Regions from separate parts of the Streptosporangium sp. NPDC050284 genome, predicted to be linked through region 1. Evidence: riboswitches for the same ligand, from Rfam matches in the RefSeq annotation. Region 1 holds a riboswitch; the other holds the start of a gene.
The links. A riboswitch is a leader RNA that binds a small molecule or an ion and turns the genes downstream of it on or off. The one in region 1 is predicted to bind glycine.
Positions count from the first base shown of each region.

Region 1 (11,117 bases):
GGCGGGCGTCAGCCTGGCGGCCGAGAACGATCCTGCACTCTCGACATCCGCCGCCAAGAGCACCCGTAAGGTCTCCACACGCAAGACGAAGGCCGCTTCCGCGAGGAGGACCTCGGCGAAGACCGAGCCCGTGACCGGCGCCCCTGACGCGACCAAGGCCCCGGTGGAGACCAAGGCCCCGGTGGAGGAGCCCTCCGGGGACCTCAAGACCACCAGGAGGACCAAGGCCGTGAAGGCCGCCGGGACCACCGCCAAGGACGCCAAGGCCACGGCTGCGGAGCCCGACGAGTGGAACCCCGCGGAGGAGCCCGAGGTGGAGGTCGAGCCCACCCTCGACCTCGACGACCAGTCCTCCGTCATGGGCGACTCGGTGCACACCTACCTGAAGTCGATCGGCCGTCGCACCCTGCTCACCGCCGCACAGGAGGTCGAGCTGGCCAAGCGCATCGAGGCCGGCCTGTACGCCGAGTCCAAGCTGGAGGCCGACCCGGGCCTGTCCGCGGTCGCGCGTGACGACCTGGAGTGGATCGCCGAGGACGGCCGCCGGGCCAAGGACCACATGCTGGAGGCCAACCTCCGCCTGGTCGTCTCCGTGGCGAAGAAGTACACCGACCGGGGCATGGCCCTGCTCGACGTGGTCCAGGAGGGCAACCTCGGTCTGATCCGCGCGGTGGAGAAGTTCGACTACACCAAGGGCTACAAGTTCTCCACCTACGCCATGTGGTGGATCCGCCAGGCCATCCAGCGCGGCTTCGCGGACTCGGCCCGCACGATCAGGCTGCCGGTGCACGTGCTGGAGATGCTCTCCAAGCTGTCGCGCGTCGAGCGTGACATGCACCAGCGCCTGGGTCGCGAGCCCACGCCGGAGGAGCTGGGCATCGAGCTCGACAAGAGCCCCGACCAGATCGAGGAGCTGCTGCGCACCAGCCGCCAGCCGATCAGCCTCAACGCCACCATCGGCGAGGACGGCGAGACCACCATCGGCGACCTCATCGAGGACGTCGACTCGCCCGAGGCCTCGGAGGTCGTCGACCGCCAGCTGCTCGGCGAGCAGCTGCGCGGTGTGCTGGGCAACCTCTCGCCCAGGGAGGCCAAGATCATGGCCCTGCGTTTCGGCCTCGTCGACGGCAAGCCCCACACCCTCGACGAGATCGGTAAGCACCTCGGCCTGACGCGCGAGCGCATCCGCCAGCTGGAGAAGGAGTCGCTCTCCAAGCTCCGCCACCCCAGCAACACCCGCCCGCTGCTCGACTGGGCCAGCTGACCCGGGCCGCCCGTTTCGAAGGGCGCCACCGCGAGACCTCCCGTCCGCGGTGGTGCCCTTCCGCGTTTCCGGCCCCGCCCCAAGGGGATCCCAACGGGATCGGCGCGATCGCCGGGCGTCCCTCCCGGAAGGCCGGATACGGGGGACCGAGGTGACGATCACCCGTATCCGGCCTCGAAGGCCGGAAAAGCTCAGCCGCCCATCTGGGCGACGAGGCTCCTTGGGCGCATGTCGGTCCAGGAGCTCTCGACGTAGGCGAGGCAACCGGCGCGGGAGTCCTCACCGTGGGCGATCTCCCAGCCCGCGGGGACGTCGGCGAACGCGGGCCACAACGAGTGCTGCCCCTCCGCGTTCACCAGTACCAGGAAGGACGCGCCGTCGTCGTCGAAGGGGTTGGTCATCGGTTACCTCCAGCAGGAATGGGCCAGGATCGGTGGATTCGCCCGGCACCGGGAGTGACGGCCGGCACGGAGCCCGCGTACGGGCGTCTGCGCACGGTTTTCCCGCCGACGCGCCCGGAGGCCGCCGAGCACCGATCTCCCGTCGCGTTCGCGGAGTCCTCCAGGCAGGGATGAGGCAGATGAAAACACCGGAAAATCGCGTGACCGCGTACATCTCAGTGAAATACCTGGTCACAGCATTAGGAGAGCGGTTGGGGGCCGTTGGAATGGCGAGACTTATTAGGTAAGCCTATCCTAAAATCCACCTCATCGACGGCGATGTCAAGCGTCTGGGAGAGGCGGCGTTCCGGCCCCGGCGGGCCGGGACCGCGAAGGGCTCCTTCCCGCGACCGAAGATCGCGGGAAGGAGCCCTCTCGAACGGGAGCCCTAGGTGCCCGAGGTGAAGGTCAGCGGGCGGAGGCGGCGACCGGCCGGGGAACCCGGGGAATGCCGGTCAGCCGGTTCTGCTCGCGAAGGGTGCGCAGGCGGTTGACCTCTGCGGTCCACTCGGCACCCCGGGGGGTCGCCCTGCCCTTGCGGCGGCGGATCCGGTCGTCGTACGCCTTGACCCCGAACGTCGCGCGCTGGTTGGCCTCGGCCGCGCGCAGGGCCTCGGTGAGAGCCCTGTCGAACGCCAGCCCGGCGGCTCGCAACTCCTGCACGGGGGCCGCGGCGGCCTGCGCCCGGCGCACCTCGGCCTCGGCCTCACGCGCCTTCTCAAGGAGCTCGGGAAAGCTCTTCCCGACCTCCTGGTCAGCGTGGTGACGAACCTCCGCCTCCCGGCTCACGCTCGGTCGGAAAAACGCCATCTTCTTCCCTCTCTCACCGGTCGCCGGGCCTCCTCCGGCAGATCACCGCTCGTAGCCTACGCGCTCAGCCCTCACCCCACACACTCAGGGACCCGACCTCTCCCGAGCGGCCCCCGCCTCGCCGGGCGACGGAGGTCCGTCCTGTTCGGCGCGCCGCCCTTTACGCAGTAAGGCAGGCGGTGGCAGGATGCCACCCATGCCCGCCAAGCGACCACCCGTCCCGCTCTCCAGGGAGCGCATCATCGACGCCGCCCTTCACATCGCCGACGGCCAAGGGCTCCGGCGTCTGACGATGCGACGGCTGGGCGACGCGCTCCAGGTGGAGGCGATGGCCATCTACCACCACCTGCCGCGTGGCAAGGACGCCCTCATGGACGCGCTGGCCGAGCACGTCACCACCGTCCACGCCGAGCCGGGCGAGAGCTGGCAGGAGAGCGCGAGGGCCTGGTGCCGGGCGAGCAGGGCCGCGCTGAGGGAGCATCCCGGGGTACTGGCCCTCGCCCTGACCAAGCCACCGAGAGGCAGGGCGGCGATCGCGATCAGGGAGCAGACCGAGCAGCTGGCCGAGGCGGGCCTGGCCGACCCGGCGGGGGCGGTACGTGCCCTGCGGGCCTACGTCTTCGGCGCGGTGGCGGTGGAGGTGCAGCAGTCGGGCTGGGCCGAGCCCTCGGGCGACGAGGACGAGCCCTGGCGCCCCCCGTCGAGGGGAGGCGGCAGCCCGGCGGCGGACACCGACTTCGAGCACGGGCTGGACGCGCTCCTGGCCGGCCTGGGCACGCGGGAGGGCAGGAGCCGGTAAGGGGCGAGCCAGGGACGCGAAGGCCGACGTCGGGGCACGTCAGCAACTTGTAACCGATCGTTTACCCGCCAGGCGGCGTGTCGGACTTGGTTGAATGTGCTCATATGAGGCATGCTGTGTTATAGGTCACATCCCCCGATAAAGCCCTGACGGACTGGCCCTCTAGCAGTCCCAAACAGTCCTAACGGGCTATGTCGCCGAGGTGCGATCGATCGCACACTTGATCTACTTGATGTGCGGCCCTCGTTCTGTTAGGGGCCGCATGGCCATATGTCAACATGCAGATGCTCGTCCCCGTCATACGTGGGAACGGAGACCCATCGGTGACGGTGCCGCCGGATGTCCGATGCCCACCCCCGTGCCCGGTGTGACACGGGCGAGCCGACACGAGAGATCCGGAGGCACGCCGATGTGCCCGCACGAGCCGTCCTGTCCGTCCGCCGACGCGCTGGACCGCGAAGCCGCCCGCACCATGGCGGCCCACCCCGAGCAGGGCTGGAGCCTGCTCTGCAACGGTGTTGTGCTGTTCGAGGACACCGGCGAGCTCCTCCCCGACGGTGCTGTCATCGAGCCGCACCGGCCACTGGCCGGCGTCGTCTAAAGACCCGTCACCCCCGACCGGTCACGCCGAGCGGGTCCACCGAGCCCGGCCGCATCCTCGTGTCGAGCCACTCGGCGACCACCTCGCCCACCCTGGTGGGACTCCTCCCGAGGTCGTGACCCTCTCCCGGCAGCACCACCAGGCGCGCGGCGTCCGCCGCCTCGGGCACGCCGAACGGGTCACGGTCTCCGCTCACCACCAGCACGTCCACACCCGCCGCACGCAGCTCCCCCGCGCGTGACCGCTCCGGCTTCCTCGGCGGGTGCAGGGGGAACGCCAGCGCGACGACCGCGTGGGCACCGACCCGCTCGGCCGTACGGCACGCGACCCTCGCCCCGTTGCTCCGCCCGCCCTGCGCCAGCGGCAGCCCCGGATAGCGCCCGCGCAACCCCGCCACCAGCCTCTCCCACGCCTCGTCCTGCTTGACCGCCGACCCCGGCGCCCGGGCCCCGCGCACGCGGAACGGCTGTAGCACCCGCGCGACCGTCCCGCCGATCGCCGTCACGGCGTCCCGCACGGCCAGCAGGTCGGGGGCGTCCACTCCCCCGGCCGAGCCGTGGGTGAGCACCAGCAGGAAGCGCGGGGCGGCCACCTCGTCGATCTCCACGAGGGCCGGGCCGTGCGGGGTCACGATCTCCAGGGGCCCGGCCGTGCCCACCGCAAGCCGGGATCCCGGAGTGGTCTGCGGGGCGGACGTCTGCGCGAGGGGGGTGGACTCGAAGGTGGACACGAATCTCGTCCTAACGACTGATGCCCGGCGGCCGGGGGCGAGGGAACAATCGAAGCGTGCAGGACTACCAAGATATCCGCCAGGACATGCGCGCCACCATCGAGGCCCGACGCGACCTCGGCCCGGAGTACGAGGCCGCGCTCGTCGACTCGTTCGTGTCACGTCTCGACGCGACCATCGCCCACCGGGTGCGCGCCGAGTTGCACGCCTCCGGGGCGCCGACGGCCAAACCGCGCAAGAACACGAACTCCTCGATCCCGATCGCCCTCGGTTCGATGGGCATCGGGATCCCGCTCACCGCCATCGCCGCGCAGAACGCCGGCACCGCCGGACTACTGCTCGCCTGGGGCGGAATCGTCGCGATCAACTTCGCCCACGCCCTGAGCCGCTGGCGGGAGCGCGACTGAGGGTGAGGGGGCCGCGGGGACGGAGAGGCGCCTCCCCGCGGATCCGCCTCCGGGGCACCCGCCGCTCCCGGACAGCGTCCGGCCGAGCCTCATCGGCCCGACGTCCGCCCCCGGAGCGACCGCCGCTCCCTCACGGTCCCCGAGGTCGCCGGACCTCAGAGATCCCGGTCGAGGCGCAGGCGGACCTCACCGGCGAGGTCCTCGTCGGCGCTGTCCAGACCGTAGCGCCACACCCGCTCGGCGTCCTCGTCGCGCCCCCTGAGCGGAAGGGTGCGCGCCAGGAGCTCGATGGCCAGCGCACCGGTCTCCACGTCTCCGCCCTCCTCGATCGCACCGGAGAACTCGGCGCAGGCCATCTCCAGATGAGCGATGCCGAGCATCACCCGCAGCCTCGGCACCTCGGCCGCCTCCGGCACCGAGAGCGCCTCCAGGAGCACCTGCGCGGCCTCGGTCGGCTCGCCCTCCTCGAGGAACACCTCCGCCAGCCGCTGAGCGGCCCGAGGAGCGATCTCCGGGTCACGGGTGGCGAGCGCCTCGCGAAGCGACCGCTCGGCCTCCTCCTCGCCCGTGGCGAGCCGCGCGAGGGCCATGTGCGCCAGCGGGACGTAGGCGGGGTGGCCGACACCCAGCGCGGCCTGCCAGGCGGCGCGGGCCTGCTCCGCCAGGTCCTCCCTCTCGAAGCTCCCCGCGAGCAGGCAGGCGGCCTGGGCGGCGAATTCCGGGTGCCCGGTCGCCAGCGCGGTGCGCGCGGCCGCGCGGGAGCCCTGCACGTCTCCGCTCTCCTCCAGCACCACCGCGAGCCCCACCGCCGCCTGGGCCCTGTCGGGGTCGTCGGGATCGGCGACCAGCTCAGCGAAGATCGTGGCGGCGCCGTCGAGATCGCCCGACTCGGCCAGTCTTCGCGCGGTGTCCAAGGGACGGGTGTCCACCTCAGGCATCATGATCCTTCCGGATACGGAGACGCCCCGAGCCTAACGACTCGGGGCCTCGTCCGTCCCCCCGCATTCCCGGCGGATATCACGGTTCGCGCGGGTTTCCCGGCTCTCGCCGAGGTCGGCGGGATCAGTCCTCGTACGCCTCCAGGGGAGGGCAGGAGCAGACCAGGTTACGGTCGCCGTAGGCCTGGTCGATGCGGCGGACCGGCGACCAGTACTTGCCCTCGCGCACCGACGGCAGCGGGTAGGCCGCCTCGGTGCGGCTGTAGGGGTGGGCCCACTCGTCGACGACGAGGCTGTCGGCCGTGTGCGGGGCGTTGCGCAGCGGGTTGTCGGTCCTGTCGTACGCGCCGGAGGCGACCTTCGCGATCTCCTCGCGGATCGAGATCATCGCCTCGCAGAACCGGTCGAGTTCGGCCAGGTCCTCGCTCTCGGTCGGCTCGATCATCAGCGTTCCCGCCACGGGGAAGGACATGGTCGGGGCGTGGAAGCCGTAGTCGATGAGGCGCTTGGCCACGTCGTCGACCGTCACCCCGGTCTCCTTGGTGATCTGGCGCAGGTCGACGATGCACTCGTGGGCGACGAGACCGCCGCGGCCGGTGTAGAGGACCGGGTAGTGGGGGCTGAGCCTGCGGGCCAGGTAGTTGGCCGACAGGATGGCCTGCTCGGTCGCCGCCTTCAGGCCGTCGGCGCCCATCATCCGGATGTAGGCCCAGGAGATGGGCAGGATGCCCGCCGAGCCGTACGGCGCGGCCGAGACCGGGCCGACCGCCGTACCCTCACGCAGCGGATGGCCGGGCAGATAGTCGGCCAGGTGGGCGCGGACCGCGACCGGGCCGACGCCGGGGCCGCCGCCGCCGTGCGGGATGCAGAAGGTCTTGTGCAGGTTGAGGTGGGAGACGTCCGCCCCGAACTCCCCCGGCCTGGCCAGGCCGACCAGCGCGTTGAGGTTGGCGCCGTCGACGTAGACCTGCCCGCCGGCCTCGTGCACCAGCTCGCAGATCCGGACGATCGTCTCCTCGTACACGCCGTGCGTGGACGGGTAGGTCACCATGATCGCGGCGAGTTGCCCGCGGTGCTTGTCGATCTTCGCGACGAGGTCGCCGAGGTCGACGTTGCCCTTGTCGTCGCAGGCGACCACGGCCACGCGCATGCCCGCCATGACGGCGCTCGCGGCGTTGGTGCCGTGCGCGGACGAGGGGATCAGGCAGACGTCGCGGCCCGGCTCTCCGCGCGCGGTGTGGTAGGCGCGGATCGCCAGCAGCCCTGCGAACTCCCCTTGCGAGCCGGCGTTCGGCTGAAGCGACACGGCGTCGTAGCCGGTGACCTCGGCGAGCCAGCGCTCCAGCTCCCCGATCAGCTCGATGTAGCCCGCGGCCTGGTCCTCGGGCGCGTACGGGTGCAGCCCGGCGAACTCCGGCCAGGTGATCGGCTCCATCTCGGTGGTCGCGTTGAGCTTCATGGTGCAGGAGCCCAGCGGGATCATCGACCGGTCGAGCGCGATGTCCTTGTCCTGGAGCCTTCGCAGGTAGCGCAGCATGGCCGTCTCGGAACGGTGGCTGTGGAAGACCGGATGGGTCAGGTAGTCGCTGACCCGCGCCAGCGCGGCGGGCAGCGCGTCGTGGGCGGCGGCGTCGAGGTCGGCCAGCACGGCGCCGCTGATCTCGAAGGCGGCCAGGACCTGCTCCAGGTGGAGCGGCTCGGTCCTCTCGTCGCAGGTGACGCCCACGTGGTCGGCGTCGACCAGGCGCAGGTTGACGCCGTTCTCGCGGGCCGTGGCGACGATCTCCTCGGCGCGGCCGGGCACCCTGGCGAGCACGGTGTCGAAGAAGGTGTCGTGCACGACCTCGACACCGCCCTGGCGCAGGCCCTCGGCGAGCACGACGGCGTACCTGTGGGTGCGCCGGCCGATTCTGCGCAGGCCCTCGGGGCCGTGGTAGACGGCGTACATGCCGGCGATCACGGCGAGCAGCACCTGCGCGGTGCAGATGTTGCTGGTGGCCTTCTCGCGGCGGATGTGCTGCTCGCGGGTCTGAAGGGCGAGCCGGTACGCGGGACGCTTGTCGGCGTCCTGGGAGACCCCCACCAGGCGGCCGGGCAATTGGCGCTGGAGACCGTCGCGGACCGCCATGTAGGCGGCGTGGGGGCCGCCGAAGCCGAGGGGGACGCCGAAGCGTTGCGAGGATCCGACGGCGATGTCGGCGCCGAGCTCGCCGGGCGCGGCCAGGAGGGTGAGGGCGAGCAGGTCGGCGGCGGCGACCACCTGGGCGCCGCGCGCGTGGGCGGCGTCGGCGATGGCGCGGAAGTCACGGACCCTGCCGCTGGCGCCGGGATACTGCACGAGTACCCCGAAACACTCGGGAAGCTCGGCGGTGAAGTCGCTCTCGACCAGCTCGATGCCGAGCGGCTCGGCGCGGGTGCGCAGCACCGCCTTGGTCTGCGGCAGCGCGTCGGCGTCGACCACGAACACCTTCGAGGGGCCGCGGCCGGCGCGGCGGGCCAGGGTCATCGCCTCGGCGGCGGCGGTGGCCTCGTCGAGCAGGGAGGCCCCGGCGACGTCGAGGGCGGTCAGGTCGGAGACGACGGTCTGGAAGTTGATCAGGGCCTCCAGACGGCCCTGGGAGATCTCCGGCTGGTAGGGCGTGTACGCGGTGTACCAGCCGGGGTTCTCCAGGAGGTTGCGGCGGATGACGCCCGGAGTGATCGTGTCGTGGTAGCCCAGGCCGATCATCGAGGTGAGCACGGTGTTGCGCCCGGCGAGGACTCGCAGCTCCGCGAGGGCCTCGGACTCCCCTGCCGCCGGGGGCAGGCTCAGCCGTCCCGCGGAGCGGATCGCCTCGGGCACGGCCACCGCGACCAGGTCGGCTACCGAGGCGAATCCGACCGCCTCCAGCATGCGGGTCTGGCCGGCGTCGTCCGGCCCTATGTGGCGGGTGGAGAACGGCAGGGAGCCGAGTTCGCTGAGCGATGACAGGTCGGTCATTGTGAAGCCTCCCGGGACGGGGTGGAGACCGGCGCTGGGCGCGGGCGTATGCCTGGTCTCCCCCTCTGTCATCACGACCGTCTCACGCGTCGTGACCTGAGAGCTTCACCTACCCGTGGCGGGAGGCTTGCACCGTCGGTGAGGCGCACCTGGCCGGCGCGCCTGCTTTCCAGAGTTGCCTCGTCCGTGCGGTACCGGGTGCCTGAGAGATTCCGGGGAGGTTGCTCCTTCGGCGCCCCGCTCACTGTCGGGGTCTCTCCCGCACAGGGTCAGCAGCGAGTCCGAGTTTACCCGGTTCGTCGTACTCTGCGACGGCGGGCCAGCTCATCGGCCTGATGATCGCCTAAAGGGCCCTCGCTCGACTCCGCACGTTCGCCGGGCAGATCCGCGAGGGAGCCCTCCACCTCCTGCCACACCCGTCCCAGTGCTATGCCGAAGACTCCCTGGCCGCCCTGGAGGAGGTCGATCACCTCGTCGGGCGAGGTGCACTCGTAGACGCTCACCCCGTCGCTCATCAGGGTGATCCCGGCCAGGTCGTTGACGCCCCGGTCGCGCAGGTGCTGCACGGCGATGCGGATCTGCTGGAGGGAGACTCCGGTGTCGAGGAGCCGTTTGACGACCTTGAGGACCAGGATGTCGCGAAAGCCGTAAAGGCGTTGGGAGCCGGATCCGTGGGCGGCTCTCACAGTGGGCTCGACGAGGCCGGTGCGCGCCCAGTAGTCGAGTTGCCGGTAGGTGATACCGGCCGCGGAACAGGCCGTCGGGCCCCTGTAGCCGATGTCGGCGGGCACCTTCACCGGTTGCCCGTCGAACAGCAGACCCTCTTCACCCGCGCGCTGACGTGCCGACTGGCGTCGTTTCGGGTCATCCTGATCGGCGTTTCTACCCTCGCCGCTGCTGACCGCCACGCGGACCTCCGGCTTTCTCTCATCCCACGGCCTGATCTGGGGGTTTACGCACGGCCGCAGGGTTCACATGCACCGTAGGACTGGGGCCAAGTCCAGTCAACGACCTCACTCGGCGCGTCGTGAAGCGTAAATGCACCGAAATTCCTACCCCGCGCGGCCGAAGTCCTCGGGCGTGATCGTGTCAAGGAACTCCCTGAACTTCTCCACCTCGTCCTCCTGGTCGTCGGGGATGATCACCCCCGCCTCCCGGACCACATCCTCACTCGCGAAGATACGTGCACCGGTGCGAAGTGCCAAGGCGATCGAGTCCGAGGGACGCGCGCTCACCTCCACCCCGTTGGAGAACACGAGATCGGCGAAGAAGATGCCGTCGCGCAGGGCGACGATGTTGACCGTGCTCAGCCGGACTCCGAGCCCTTCGAGCACGTCACGGAACAGGTCATGAGTGAGCGGCCGGGGTGGTGGCTCCTCGGCCTGGGCCATGGCGATCGCCGTGGCTTCTGTCATGCCGATCCAGATAGGTAGGTAACGCTCCCCATGTGTCTCTTTCAACAAGACGATCGGCTGGTTGGAGGGCATTTCAACTCGAACGCCCACGACCTCCATCTGCAACACGGGCTGCTCCGTCTTCGCTGGATTCCGACCGGTTTGTTCAACGTAACACTCGTGGGGGTACGAGTGCCTGGTCAGGCTCTCACCGACCGAGAGCCCCACGCACGCCGGAACGCAGCAGCGAGGCGTGCAATTCCAGCAGCAGGCCGGAAATCTCCCTCGCCGTCTCGTCGGCCTGGTCGATCGCGCCCGGCCCGCGACGGCGCAGCAGAGGGGCGACGGCCTGCTCCACCAGACCCGCCTCGCGCTCGGCCGCGGCCTTGACCGCCCTCAGGTGGCGGGCGCGCAGGCCGAAGGCGGCGAGGGCTCCGACGCTGCGGGCCACGGCCAGCGCCTCGGCGTCGTAGTAGCGGGCCACCGCAGCCAGCAGGCCGTAGTCCTCAAGCTCGGCGAGGGTCTCCTCGTCGAGCTCGGCGGCGGAGATCAACTCCTCGCGGGTGAGCCTGAGCTCGGGAGGAGCGTCGTCGGGGACGGCGCGCGGCCGGGCGGCCGGGCGCTCCTCGCGATCGGCCGCCTCCAGATGATCCTTGATCACTCGCAGCGGCAGGTAGCGGTCACGCTGCTCGCTGAGGATGTAACGGAGCCGCTCGACGTCGGCGTAGCTGAACTTGCGGTAACCGGAGGGACT
Region 1 covers NZ_JBITIZ010000013.1:233,068-244,184, forward strand. Annotated here, with positions in the region: gene ACIBH4_RS28580 (RNA polymerase sigma factor) at 1-1,264, shown strand, start outside; gene ACIBH4_RS28585 (MbtH family protein) at 1,456-1,665, opposite strand; gene ACIBH4_RS28590 (hypothetical protein) at 2,113-2,514, opposite strand; gene ACIBH4_RS28595 (TetR/AcrR family transcriptional regulator C-terminal domain-containing protein) at 2,711-3,313, shown strand; gene ACIBH4_RS28600 (DUF5999 family protein) at 3,723-3,914, shown strand; gene ACIBH4_RS28605 (alpha/beta family hydrolase) at 3,922-4,554, opposite strand; gene ACIBH4_RS28610 (hypothetical protein) at 4,701-5,051, shown strand; gene ACIBH4_RS28615 (tetratricopeptide repeat protein) at 5,207-5,989, opposite strand; gene gcvP (aminomethyl-transferring glycine dehydrogenase) at 6,114-8,969, opposite strand; glycine riboswitch at 9,149-9,241, opposite strand; gene ACIBH4_RS28625 (MerR family transcriptional regulator) at 9,257-9,877, opposite strand; gene ACIBH4_RS28630 (bifunctional nuclease family protein) at 10,022-10,492, opposite strand; gene ACIBH4_RS28635 (MerR family transcriptional regulator) at 10,572-11,117, opposite strand, start outside.

Region 2 (11,117 bases), on a different contig from region 1:
GAGGACGCCTGGCGCCGCGGCTACCGCGACCTGACCCCCGCCAACCTCTACAACGTCGACTACTCCCTCCTCGGCACCGCCAGGGTCGAGCCGCTGCTGCGCAGGATCAGGCTCGGCATGGAGGGCGCGGGCATGTACGTCGAGTCGGCCAAGGGCGAGTGCAACCTCGGCCAGCACGAGATCGCCTTCCGCTTCGCCGAGGCCCTGTCCAGCTGTGACAACCACTCGATCTACAAGAACGGCGCCAAGGAGATCGCCTCCCAGGAGGGCATGGCGATCACCTTCATGGCCAAGCCGAACCAGCGCGAGGGCAACTCCTGCCACATCCACATCTCGCTCAGGGACACCGGCGGGGAGCCGGTGATGGCCGGTTCCGGGCCGCACGGGCTGTCGGCGGCGGGAGGACACTTCATCGCCGGGCAGATCGCGCTGATGCGCGAGCTCACCCTGCTGTACGCGCCGAACATCAACTCCTACAAGCGGTACGTGCAGGGCAGCTTCGCCCCCACCGCGGTCAAGTGGGGCGTGGACAACAGGACGTGCGCGCTGCGCCTGGTCGGCCACGGCCCCTCGCTGCGGATCGAGAACCGGGTGCCCGGCGGCGACGTGAACCCCTATCTGGCGGTCTCGGCGCTGATCGCGGCCGGCCTGCACGGCATCGAGAACGAGCTGCCGCTTGAGGACGCCTTCACGGGGAACGCCTACTCCTCGGGCGAGGAGACCGTGCCGAGCACGCTGCGCGACGCGCTGGAGCTCTGGGAGACCTCCGAGTTCGCGGCGGCCGCCTTCGGTGAGGACGTCGTGGCGCACTACGCGAACAACGCCCGGGTCGAGCTCGCCGCCTTCGACGCGGCGGTGACCGACTGGGAGCTTTTCCGGGGATTCGAACGGATGTGAATGTGAAGATCATAAATCCGGCGACGGAAGAGGCCGTCGCCGAGATCGAGATGGCCGACGCCGCCGAGATCGACAGGGCCGTGGAGCGTGCCAGGCACGCCTTCGCGCACTGGCGGAACGTCGCACCGGGGGACCGTGCCCGGCTGCTGCGCCGTTTCGCCTCGCTGGTGCGCGAGCACGCCGAGGAACTCGCCCTGCTGGAGGTCGCCAACGCCGGGCACACGATCGGCAACGCCCGCTGGGAGGCGGGCAACGTCGCCGACGTGCTCGACTTCTACGCGGGGGCGCCGGAGCGTGACCACGGCCTGCAGATCCCGGTGCCCGGCGGGCTCGATGTCACCTTCAGGGAGCCACTCGGCGTCGTCGGCGTGATCGTGCCGTGGAACTTCCCGATGGTCATCATGACCTGGGGGGCGGCCCCCGCGCTGGCCGCGGGCAACACCGTGATCGTCAAGCCCGCCGAGTGGACGCCGCTCACCGCCCTGCGGGTGGCCGAGCTGGCGCTGGCCGCCGGTCTGCCCGAGGGGGTGTTGCAGGTCCTGCCGGGGGCCGGGGAGGTCGCGGGTGCCCGGTTGGTCGAGCACCCGGGGGTGGCGAAGATCGTGTTCACCGGCTCGACCGAGGTCGGCAAGCAGATCGCCGCGACCTGCGCCGGACAGGTCAAGCGGCTCACCCTGGAGCTGGGCGGCAAGAGCGCCAACGTGGTCTTCGCCGACGCCGACCTGGAGAAGGCCGCGGCGACCGCGCCGTACGCGGTGTTCGACAACGCGGGCCAGGACTGCTGTGCGCGCTCCCGGATCCTGGTCGAGCGCTCGGTCCACGACGAGTTCCTCGCGCGGTTCGGCGAGGCGGTGCTGAACGTCCAAGTCGGCGACCCCCGCGACGAGGCCACCGAGATGGGCCCGCTGATCAGCGCCGAACACAGGGAGCGGGTGGCCTCCTTCGTCACCGAGCCGCCCCACCTGCGGGGCGCGTGCCCGTCGGGGCCGGGGTTCTGGTTCCCGCCGACGGTCCTGACGCCCCGGTCGGCCGACGACCGGGCGTTCACCGAGGAGATCTTCGGCCCCGTGGTGTCGGTGGTGCCGTTCGACGACGAGGCGGACGCCGTACGGATCGCCAACGACACCCCGTACGGCCTGAGCGGGTCCATCTGGACCCGCGACGTCGGCCGGGCGCTTCGGGTGGCCAGGGCGGTGGAGGCGGGCAACCTCAGCGTCAACTCGCATTCGAGCGTCCGCTACTGGACCCCGTTCGGCGGTTTCAAGCAGTCGGGCCTCGGCCGCGAACTGGGCCCCGACGCCCTGTCAGCGTTCACCGAGACCAAGAACGTCTTCATTTCCGAGGAGTAGAAGCGATGCTGCGTTTGCAGGACCGTTTGCAGGACAGGGTCGCCGTCATCACCGGCGCCGGAAGCGGGATCGGCCTCGCCACCGCGCGCCGGTTCGCCGCCGAAGGCGCCCGCGTCGTGTGCGTGGACCTGGACGAGACGACCGGCTCGGCGGCCGCCGAGGAGGTCGGGGGACTGTTCGTGCGGGCCGACGTGACCGACGAGGACGACGTCGCCCGCGTGTTCCAGACCGCGTTCGACACCTACGGCAGCGTGGACATCGCGTTCAACAACGCGGGCATCTCGCCGCCCGAGGACGACTCGATCCTGGAGACCGGCATCGACGCCTGGCGCCGGGTCCAGGAGGTGAACCTCACCTCGGTCTACCTGTGCTGCAAGCACGCCATCCCGTACATGCGGCGGCAGGGCAAGGGGTCGATCATCAACACCGCGTCGTTCGTCGCCGTGATGGGGTCGGCGACGAGCCAGATCTCCTACACCGCCTCCAAGGGCGGGGTGCTCGCCATGTCCCGCGAGCTGGGCGTGCAGTTCGCCCGCGAGGGGATCCGGGTGAACGCGCTGTGCCCGGGGCCGGTGAACACGCCGCTGCTGCAGGAGCTGTTCGCCAAGGACCCCGAGCGGGCGCAGCGCCGCCTCGTCCACATCCCGGTGGGCCGCTTCGCCGAGGCGTCCGAGATCGCCGCCGCGGTGGCGTTCCTCGCCTCGGACGACGCGAGCTTCATCACCGGCTCCGAGTTCCTGGTGGACGGCGGCATCTCCGGCGCGTACGTCACCCCGCTGTAGACCTCGTGTCCCTCTCCCCCGTGGGTCGTCCCGGCATGTCCCCGGCCCTTTCCCGGGTCGGCCCGCCGTGGTCGATACCGTGCGAGGAGGGGACGCGGCTCCACCGCCCGGCTTCGGGGGCAGCCAGGAGTTCCGGCAAGAGCAAGACAGGAGATCATGTCCCGTCCCGTCATCGGCATCACCTGCTATGTCGAGCCCGCGCGCTTCACCGTCTGGGAGACGACCACCGCGCTTCTGCCGTACGACTACGTCGACCACGTGGCCCGCGCGGGCGGGCAGCCGGTGATCCTGCCCCCCGCCGGCGACCCCTCGGCGCTGGTGGAACGCCTGGACGGGCTGATCCTCGCCGGTGGCGGTGACGTCGGCCCCGAGCGGTACGGGCGGGAGCCGCACGAGCGGACCGGCTACGTCAGGCCGTTCCGCGACGACGCCGAGCTGGGACTGGTCGAGGCGGCTCTGGAGCGGGGCACGCCGTTGTTGGGGATCTGCAGGGGCATGCAGATCCTGAACGTCTCGCTGGGCGGCAGCCTCCACCAGCACCTGCCCGACGTGGTCGGCCACGCCGGGCACGCCCCGGCCCCCGGCCGGTACGGCAGGATGCCGGTGCGGCTCGCCCCCGGCAGCCACACCTCGAAGATCTTCGGGACCGAGACCGTGGAGGTGGCCCACTACCACCACCAGGCCCTCGACCGGCTCGCCGAGGGCCTCACCGTGACCGCCCACGCCGAGGACGGCACGGTCGAGGCCGTGGAAGTGGACGACCACCCCTTCGCCGTCGCCGTCCAGTGGCACCCCGAGACCGACGACGAGTCGGCTCTGTTCGAGGCGCTGGTACGGCACGCCGCCCCCTGACCGGCACGGATCGGGGCCGTGAGGGGATTTCGCTCGGCCGGTGCGGGCGGTTAGGCTGGCGGCGACACCGGTGAACCCGTGCGGGAGAGCGTCCTGACAGCCAGCCCAGGACCCCTGAAGGAGCAAGCCCTCCCCGCGAACCTCTCAAGGCAAAGGACCGTGCGGGTAGGTGCCCTCTGGAAAGCAGGTCCCACGACCTCGCCGAAGGTGAAAGTCCGGTAAAACTCGGATGAAACTCTCAGGCACCCACGACAGAGGGGGAGGATGCTCTCATCTGTCCCTTGTCTGAGGTGCGCACATGTCCCGACCTACGCCGCTGCGCGGCGTCCACGAGTCCCTCGGCGCGACGCTGACCGACTTCGCGGGCTGGCTGATGCCGCTCCGCTACGGCAGCGAGTCGGCCGAGCACAACGCGGTCCGCAAGGCGGCCGGCCTGTTCGACCTCTCCCACATGGGTGAGATCTTCGTGACGGGCCCGCAGGCCGCCGAAGCCCTCGACTACGCGCTGATCGGCCACCTCTCCGCGCTGGAACCCGGCCGCGCCCGCTACACGATGATCGTTGACGCCGGGGGAGGCGTGCTGGACGACCTGATCGTCTACCGGCTCGCCCCCGCCGAGTTCATGGTCGTCGCCAACGCCTCCAACTACCCCCGGGTGGCCGCCGAGCTGACCGGCCGCGCCAAGGGCTTCGACGCCGCGGTGGACGACCGCTCCGACCGGTACGCACTGGTCGCGGTCCAGGGGCCGCGCTCCGTGGAGATCCTGGGCTCGCTCACCGACGCCGACCTCGAAGGGCTCAGGTACTACGCCGGCCTGCCCGCCGTCGTCGCGGGCCGCGAGGCCCTCGTCGCCCGTACGGGATACACCGGCGAGGACGGCTTCGAGTTGTTCGTCGCGGCCGAGGACGCCGAGCCGCTCTGGGCCGCCCTCACCGAGGCGGGCGCGCCGCACGGCCTGATCCCCGCGGGCCTGTCCGCCCGCGACACCCTCCGGCTGGAAGCCGGGATGCCGCTGTACGGCAACGAGCTGTCGGCCGGCCTGACCCCGTTCGACGCCGGGCTGGGCCGTGTGGTGAGGTTTGACAAACCGGGCGACTTCGTCGGCCGGGCCGCCCTCGAATCCCTCAAGGACGTCCCGCCGTCCCGCCGCCTGGTGGGCCTCGTCGCGACCGGCCGCAGGGTGCCCCGGCACGGGTATCCGGTGGTGGTCGCCGGTGACGGCGCGGTCGTCGGTGAGGTCACCAGCGGGGCGCCCTCCCAGTCACTGGGCAGGCCCATCGCGATGGCCTACGTGGACAACGACCAGTCGTCAGGACTGGCCGTCGACATCAGGGGCAGCCACGAGCCGGTCGAGATCGTCGCACTGCCTTTCTACAGGAGGAAAAAATGAGCAGCATTCCCGAGGACCTGCACTACACCAAGGAACACGAGTGGATCTCCGGCATCGATGACGGCCTCACCCTCACCGTGGGCATCACCGCCTACGCCGCCGAGGCGCTGGGTGACGTGGTCTACGTGCAGGTGCCCGAGGTCGGCGCGACGGTCGCCTCCGGTGACGCCGTCGGCGAGGTCGAGTCGACCAAGTCGGTGAGCGACATCTTCGCGCCGGTCAACGGCGAGATCGTGGAGGTCAACCAGGCCGTCGTGGACGACCCCTCGCTTGTTAACAGCGACTCCTACGGTGAGGGCTGGCTGTTCCGCGTACGTCTTGAGGGCTCCGCCGACGACCTGCTGTCGCCCGAGGAGTACGCCGCGCTCACCTCAGGTGAGTCCTAAGCCTTTCCCCGCTCGCGTCACGGTCACGCGCGTCGGAGGGCGCGCGTGGCCGTCCACGCTGGAAGGATTCAGATGACGATCAGCGTCTTCGATCTCTTCAAGATCGGAATCGGCCCGTCCAGCTCGCACACCGGCGGCCCGATGGCCGCCGCCCACAAGTTCGCCCGCGGCCTCCACCAGGACGGGCTCCTGGAGAAGACAGCCCGGGTGAGCGCCGTCCTGTACGGCTCGCTGGGCCTGACCGGCAAGGGCCACGGCAGCGACAAGGCCGTGCTGCTCGGCCTGTCCGGCGAGAAACCCGAGCTCGTCGACGTCGACGCGGTCGAGGGCCGGCTCGCCGCCATGCGCGAGTCGGGCACCATCTCCCTGTACGGATCGCGCGAGATCCCCTTCGTCATCGGCGAGGACCTCGTCTTCGAACGCAAGATCTCGCTCCCCGGCCACCCCAACGGCATGCGCTTCACCGCCCTGTCCGAGTCCGGCGAGACGATCCGCGAGAAGGTCTACTACTCGGTCGGCGGCGGCTTCGTCGTCGACGAGAACGCCACCGGCGCCGACCGGATCAAAGCCGACGACACCGTCCTGCCGTACCCCTTCACCACGGCCGCCGAGCTGCTCGCCCAGTGCGCGGAGACCGGCCTGTCCATCTCCGGGCTGATGCTGGAGAACGAGCAGGCGTTCGGCCGCACCGAGGCCGAGGTCCGCGACCAACTGCTCGTCCTGTGGCAGGTCATGAGCGAGTGCGTGCGGCGCGGCATCGGCAAGGAGGGCGTGCTGCCCGGCGGCCTGAAGGTCCGCCGCCGCGCCCACCAGCTCCACCGGCAGCTGCGGAGCGAGCCGGGAGAGAAGGACTCGCTGCAGACGATGGACTGGGTCTCTCTCTTCGCCCTCGCGGTCAACGAGGAGAACGCCGCCGGCGGCCGGATCGTCACCGCGCCCACCAACGGCGCCGCGGGCATCATCCCGGCCGTGCTCACCTACTACGACCGCTTCACGAAGGACGCCGACGACGAGGGCGTGATCCGCTTCCTGCTGACCGCCGGGGCGATCGGCGTGCTGTTCAAGGAGAACGCCTCCATCTCCGGCGCCGAGGTCGGCTGTCAGGGTGAGGTCGGCTCGGCCTGCTCGATGGCCGCCGCCGGGCTCACCGAGGTGATGGGCGGAACCCCCGAGCAGGTCGAGAACGCCGCCGAGATCGGCATCGAGCACAACCTGGGGCTCACCTGCGACCCGATCGGTGGTCTGGTGCAGATCCCGTGCATCGAACGCAACGCGGTCGCCTCGATCAAGGCCATCGCCGCCGCCAGGATCGCGATGCGCGGCGACGGCCGCCACTTCGTCTCACTGGACAAGGCCATCAAGACGATGCGCGACACCGGCCGCGACATGCTCGACAAGTACAAGGAGACCAGCCGGGGCGGGCTCGCGGTGAACGTCATCGAGTGCTGACAGCGGGCAATCGCTACCAAATTTCGCATCACGGGCAGCCTCCTCCGATCCCACGCCTATGCTGGGTGGCCATGCGCGGGATTCGGGAGGTCGCGGTGGTAACGGGAACGCCCCCGGCAAGCCGCTCCCGTCGCTCCCGCCGCCCAGCCCGCCTCTCCCACTCCCTGCGGACGCTCCGCTTCCTCAGGTCGCACTGGCTCTTCATCACCGCCCTCCTTGCGGGTGGCGGCCTGCGGGTCCTCGCCATGCTCGGCTACCGGCCCGCCCTGTGGTTCTGGGCCGACTCCTTCGTCTACCTGAACGCCGGGCTCGACCCTCGCCCTTTGGAGTCCCGTCCCGCGGGTTACTCGCTGTTCCTGTGGATCCTCAAGCCGCTGTCCAGCATCCCCGCGGTGGTCGCGGTGCAACACCTGCTCGGACTGGTCGTGGCCGTCTGCGTCTACCTGCTGCTGCGCAGGCTGGGCGGGCTGCCGGGGTGGGGCGCGACGCTCGCCACGCTGCCGGTACTGCTCGACGCCTACCAGATCCAGCTCGAACACCTCGTCATGGCGGACCTGCTCTTCCAGTTCCTCGCGGTGCTCGCGGTCACGCTGCTGCTGTGGCGGCGACGCCCCGCGGCGTGGGTCGCCGCGCTGGCCGGGGCTCTGCTCGCCGCGGCGACCGTCACCCGCACGATCGGGCTGCCGCTCATCGCCGTGGCGCTGGTCTGCATGGTGATCCGCCGGGCCGGGTGGCGGGCGGTCCTCTCCGCGACGCTGGCCGCCGCGATCGGCCTGGGCTCGTACGCGGCCTGGTTCAGGGCCGAGCACGGCAGTTTCGGACTGACCAGGGCAAACACCTTCCTCTGGGCCCGGACGATGACCTTCGCCGACTGCGCCAGAATCCAGCCGGCCGGCCCCGAGGCGGCCCTGTGCCCCGTCGAGCCGTACCGGCAGCGCGCGGCGCCGCCCGTCTACATCTGGGACGGCGAGTCGCCGCTGAACAAGGTCAAGGGCAGCTGGGCCGAGCGCGACGCCCTCGCGGGCGCCTTCGCCACCCAGGCGATCATGGCCCAGCCGCTCGACTTCCTCCGGGTGGGCCTGGAGGACGCGGCCCACATCTTCGACTGGACCCGGCGCGTCTACCCGGCTCCCGGCCCACAGAGCGCCTACGTCTTCCCCGACACCGTGCGGCCCTTCACCTCCAGTGCCGCCTCGCAGGGCAAGACCGCCGAGCAGCTGACCGTGGCCTACCAGGGCTCGTCGGGAGCGCCGGTGATGGCCGAGCCCTACGCGGGCCTGCTGCGCGAGTACCAGGAGTACGGCTTCGTGCGGGGCCCGTACCTCGCGGTGATCATGTTGGTCGGCCTGGTCGGCGTGCTGATGCGGCTGCGGAGGTTCGGCGGCGCGGTACTGCTGCCCTGGGCCGCGGGGACGATACTGCTGATCCTGCCGCCCTTCATCGCGGCCTTCGACCACCGCTACGTCGTCCCCGCCCTCCCGCTGCTCTGCCTGGCCGCCGGACTCGCCTTCGGCGCCAGGCACGAGAAGCACGAGGAGAACGCGCCCGAGGTTCCGGTGGGGAGCACGGACGAGGAACCTCCGGGCGAGGGCCCCGGCGACGAGGACCCCTCGCACGGCGCGACGGCCGAGCGACCGGTGTACGCGAGCCCCTTCGACGAGACGGCGCACAGGTCGTACGGCGGGCGGGCTCACAAGGAGAGCACGTCCGTGAGGACCTCGTACGGCGAGGCGGCGGACCGGCCGGTGTACGGCACGACGGGCGAGACACCCGCGTACGGAAACGCGGCGGACCGGATGGTGTACGGAGGAACGGGTGAGCGCCCGGCCTACGGGGCGACGGGCGAACGACCGGCGTACGGGGCGACGAGCGAACGGTCGGCGTACGGAGGGGCGGCGGACCCGCCGGAGTACGGAGGGTCAGCGGCGGCGAACGTGAAGGCGAACCACCACGCCGAGTTCTACCTCCCCGAGCGCCCGTCTGACCTTCCCCACCGCGTCTCTGTTCAGCCGGGACACGAGCTTGCCGACATCGGTCGAGGGCGCGCAGCCCACCCCGATGCGCAACCGCTCGTGCCGTACGTACCTGACGCGGACACGAGTGAGCCCTTCGACTTCTTTAAGAGCGACTCCAAGCATGGCGGTCCCCGTCCCGGTCCGTCTGCCCCACCGTCCCCATCCCAGGGCGTGTAGCAGCCACCGCAGCGCCAGGAGAGCGAGCGCCACCAGCAGCAGCGCGACCAGCCAGCCCGGCAACGGATGCGCGGCCAGCCACCGGGGGAACCCTCGGGGCACGAGCCTGGCATCGGGCGCCTGTCCCGGCAGGTCACCGCGTCCCCTCAGGGAGGCGTAGAGCCCGGCGCACACCAGCACCGTCCCCGTGACGGCCAGGCCGATCCGGTTGCCCGGGTAGGGCCTCATCAGGCCCCCTTCCTGCGCAGCCGTACGACGACCTCTCCCGCGCACATCGCGCCCAGACCCGCGAGCCGGTCGCCCACCGCCGCACCCACCCGGCGCAGCACGGGGCCGGTCCGCTCGGCGTCGGTGAACACGGTGACCTCGACGATCCGCGACGTGAGCCGGACCCGTGCCCCGTTCACCTCCTCCACCGACTCGGCGGCCTCCCGCAGCGTGCGGCGGAGTCCGGACCTGGTGATGCCGATCACCATGTGCGGGTCTCCCGCCTCCAGCGGCACCAGCCGGGACCGCCCCGGCAGCGCGGCGAGCGCGAGCATCACCAGGCCCACCGCGACGGCGAGCGTCGAGGCGGCGAACACGGCGGGATCCGACCAGTTCCACGCGCCGACGCCCTTGACGAGCCGCCGGTAGGGCACCCGCGCGAACGGAGAGTCCATGAGCAGGCCCACCGTCACCGAGGCCGAGGCCGCCAGCACGGCGAACACCGTCAGCGCCGTGGGGACACCCGCGAGGGTCCTGCCCGGCCTGAGCATCCGCACCGACCTGCGCCGGACGTCCTGGAACCGCTCGGCCCCCGCCTTGCCTCCCAAGCCCGCGGTGTTCCCCGCGGCACCGGTGCCTCCCGAGCCCGCCAGGACGTCCTGGAGAGTAGTCGTCATTCGGCCATGTGTACGCGTTCCGGCAGGACCGGACCGGGGATCAACCGCCCACTTGCACGATCTTGAGCCCTCCCTGGCGGGAGCATTGATCACCAATACGGCAACATGAACGATGCTCATCTTCTCGGTATCGGGGTTATCCTGCGGACATGGACGACCGCCAGCGCTACGACCGGGCCACAGCGCACCTGGACCCTCCCTTCGCCGTCCTCGACCTGCGGGCCCTGCGCGCCAACGCCGAAGGCATGGCCCGCCGCGCCCGAGGCAAGCCGATCAGGGTCGCCAGCAAGTCCATCAGGTCCCGGGCCGTGCTCGAACGCGTCCTCGCCATGGACGGCTTCACCGGGATCATGGCCTTCACCCTCCCCGAGGCCCTCTGGCTCGTCTCCACCGGGATGCGGAACGTGCTCGTCGCCTACCCCACCGTCGACCGCGCCGCGCTCACCGAACTCGCCGCCGAACCGGTCGCGGCGCGGGAGATCACGATCATGGTCGACCGGGCCGAGCACCTGGACCTCGTCGAATCCGCCGTCGCCGCAGTCCGCGACCGCCACGAGATCCGGCTCTGCCTGGACGTCGACGCCGGCTACCTCGCCCTCGGCGGCCGGTTCAGGGCGGGCGTCCGCCGCTCCCCCGTCCGCGAGGTCGACCAGGCCGCCGACCTCGCCACCGAGATCGCCAAAAGGCCCGGGTTCCGGCTCGTGGGCCTGATGGCGTACGAGGCCCAGATCGCCGGGGTCGGCGACGACCCGCCGGGCAACCCCGCCCTCACCCGGGCCGTCCGCCTGATGCAGGCCAGGTCCCGCCGCGAGCTGATCACCCGCAGAGGCCGAATCGTCCAGGCCGTCCGCCAGATCACCGACCTGGAGTTCGTCAACGGCGGCGGCACCGGCAGCATCGAGAAGACCACCGAGGAGAGGGCCGTCACCGAGATCG
Region 2 covers NZ_JBITIZ010000007.1:372,390-383,506, reverse strand. Annotated here, with positions in the region: gene ACIBH4_RS19220 (glutamine synthetase family protein) at 1-897, shown strand, start outside; gene ACIBH4_RS19215 (aldehyde dehydrogenase family protein) at 900-2,246, shown strand; gene ACIBH4_RS19210 (3-oxoacyl-ACP reductase) at 2,252-3,028, shown strand; gene ACIBH4_RS19205 (gamma-glutamyl-gamma-aminobutyrate hydrolase family protein) at 3,185-3,880, shown strand; glycine riboswitch at 3,952-4,050, shown strand; glycine riboswitch at 4,051-4,145, shown strand; gene gcvT (glycine cleavage system aminomethyltransferase GcvT) at 4,179-5,270, shown strand; gene gcvH (glycine cleavage system protein GcvH) at 5,267-5,656, shown strand; gene ACIBH4_RS19190 (L-serine ammonia-lyase) at 5,729-7,105, shown strand; gene ACIBH4_RS19185 (hypothetical protein) at 7,177-9,297, shown strand; gene ACIBH4_RS19180 (DUF6286 domain-containing protein) at 9,525-10,181, opposite strand; gene ACIBH4_RS19175 (amino acid deaminase/aldolase) at 10,331-11,117, shown strand, end outside.
Region 2: linked by a shared signal. The riboswitch ahead of gcvT (glycine cleavage system aminomethyltransferase GcvT) and the one ahead of gcvP (aminomethyl-transferring glycine dehydrogenase) in region 1 are both predicted to bind glycine.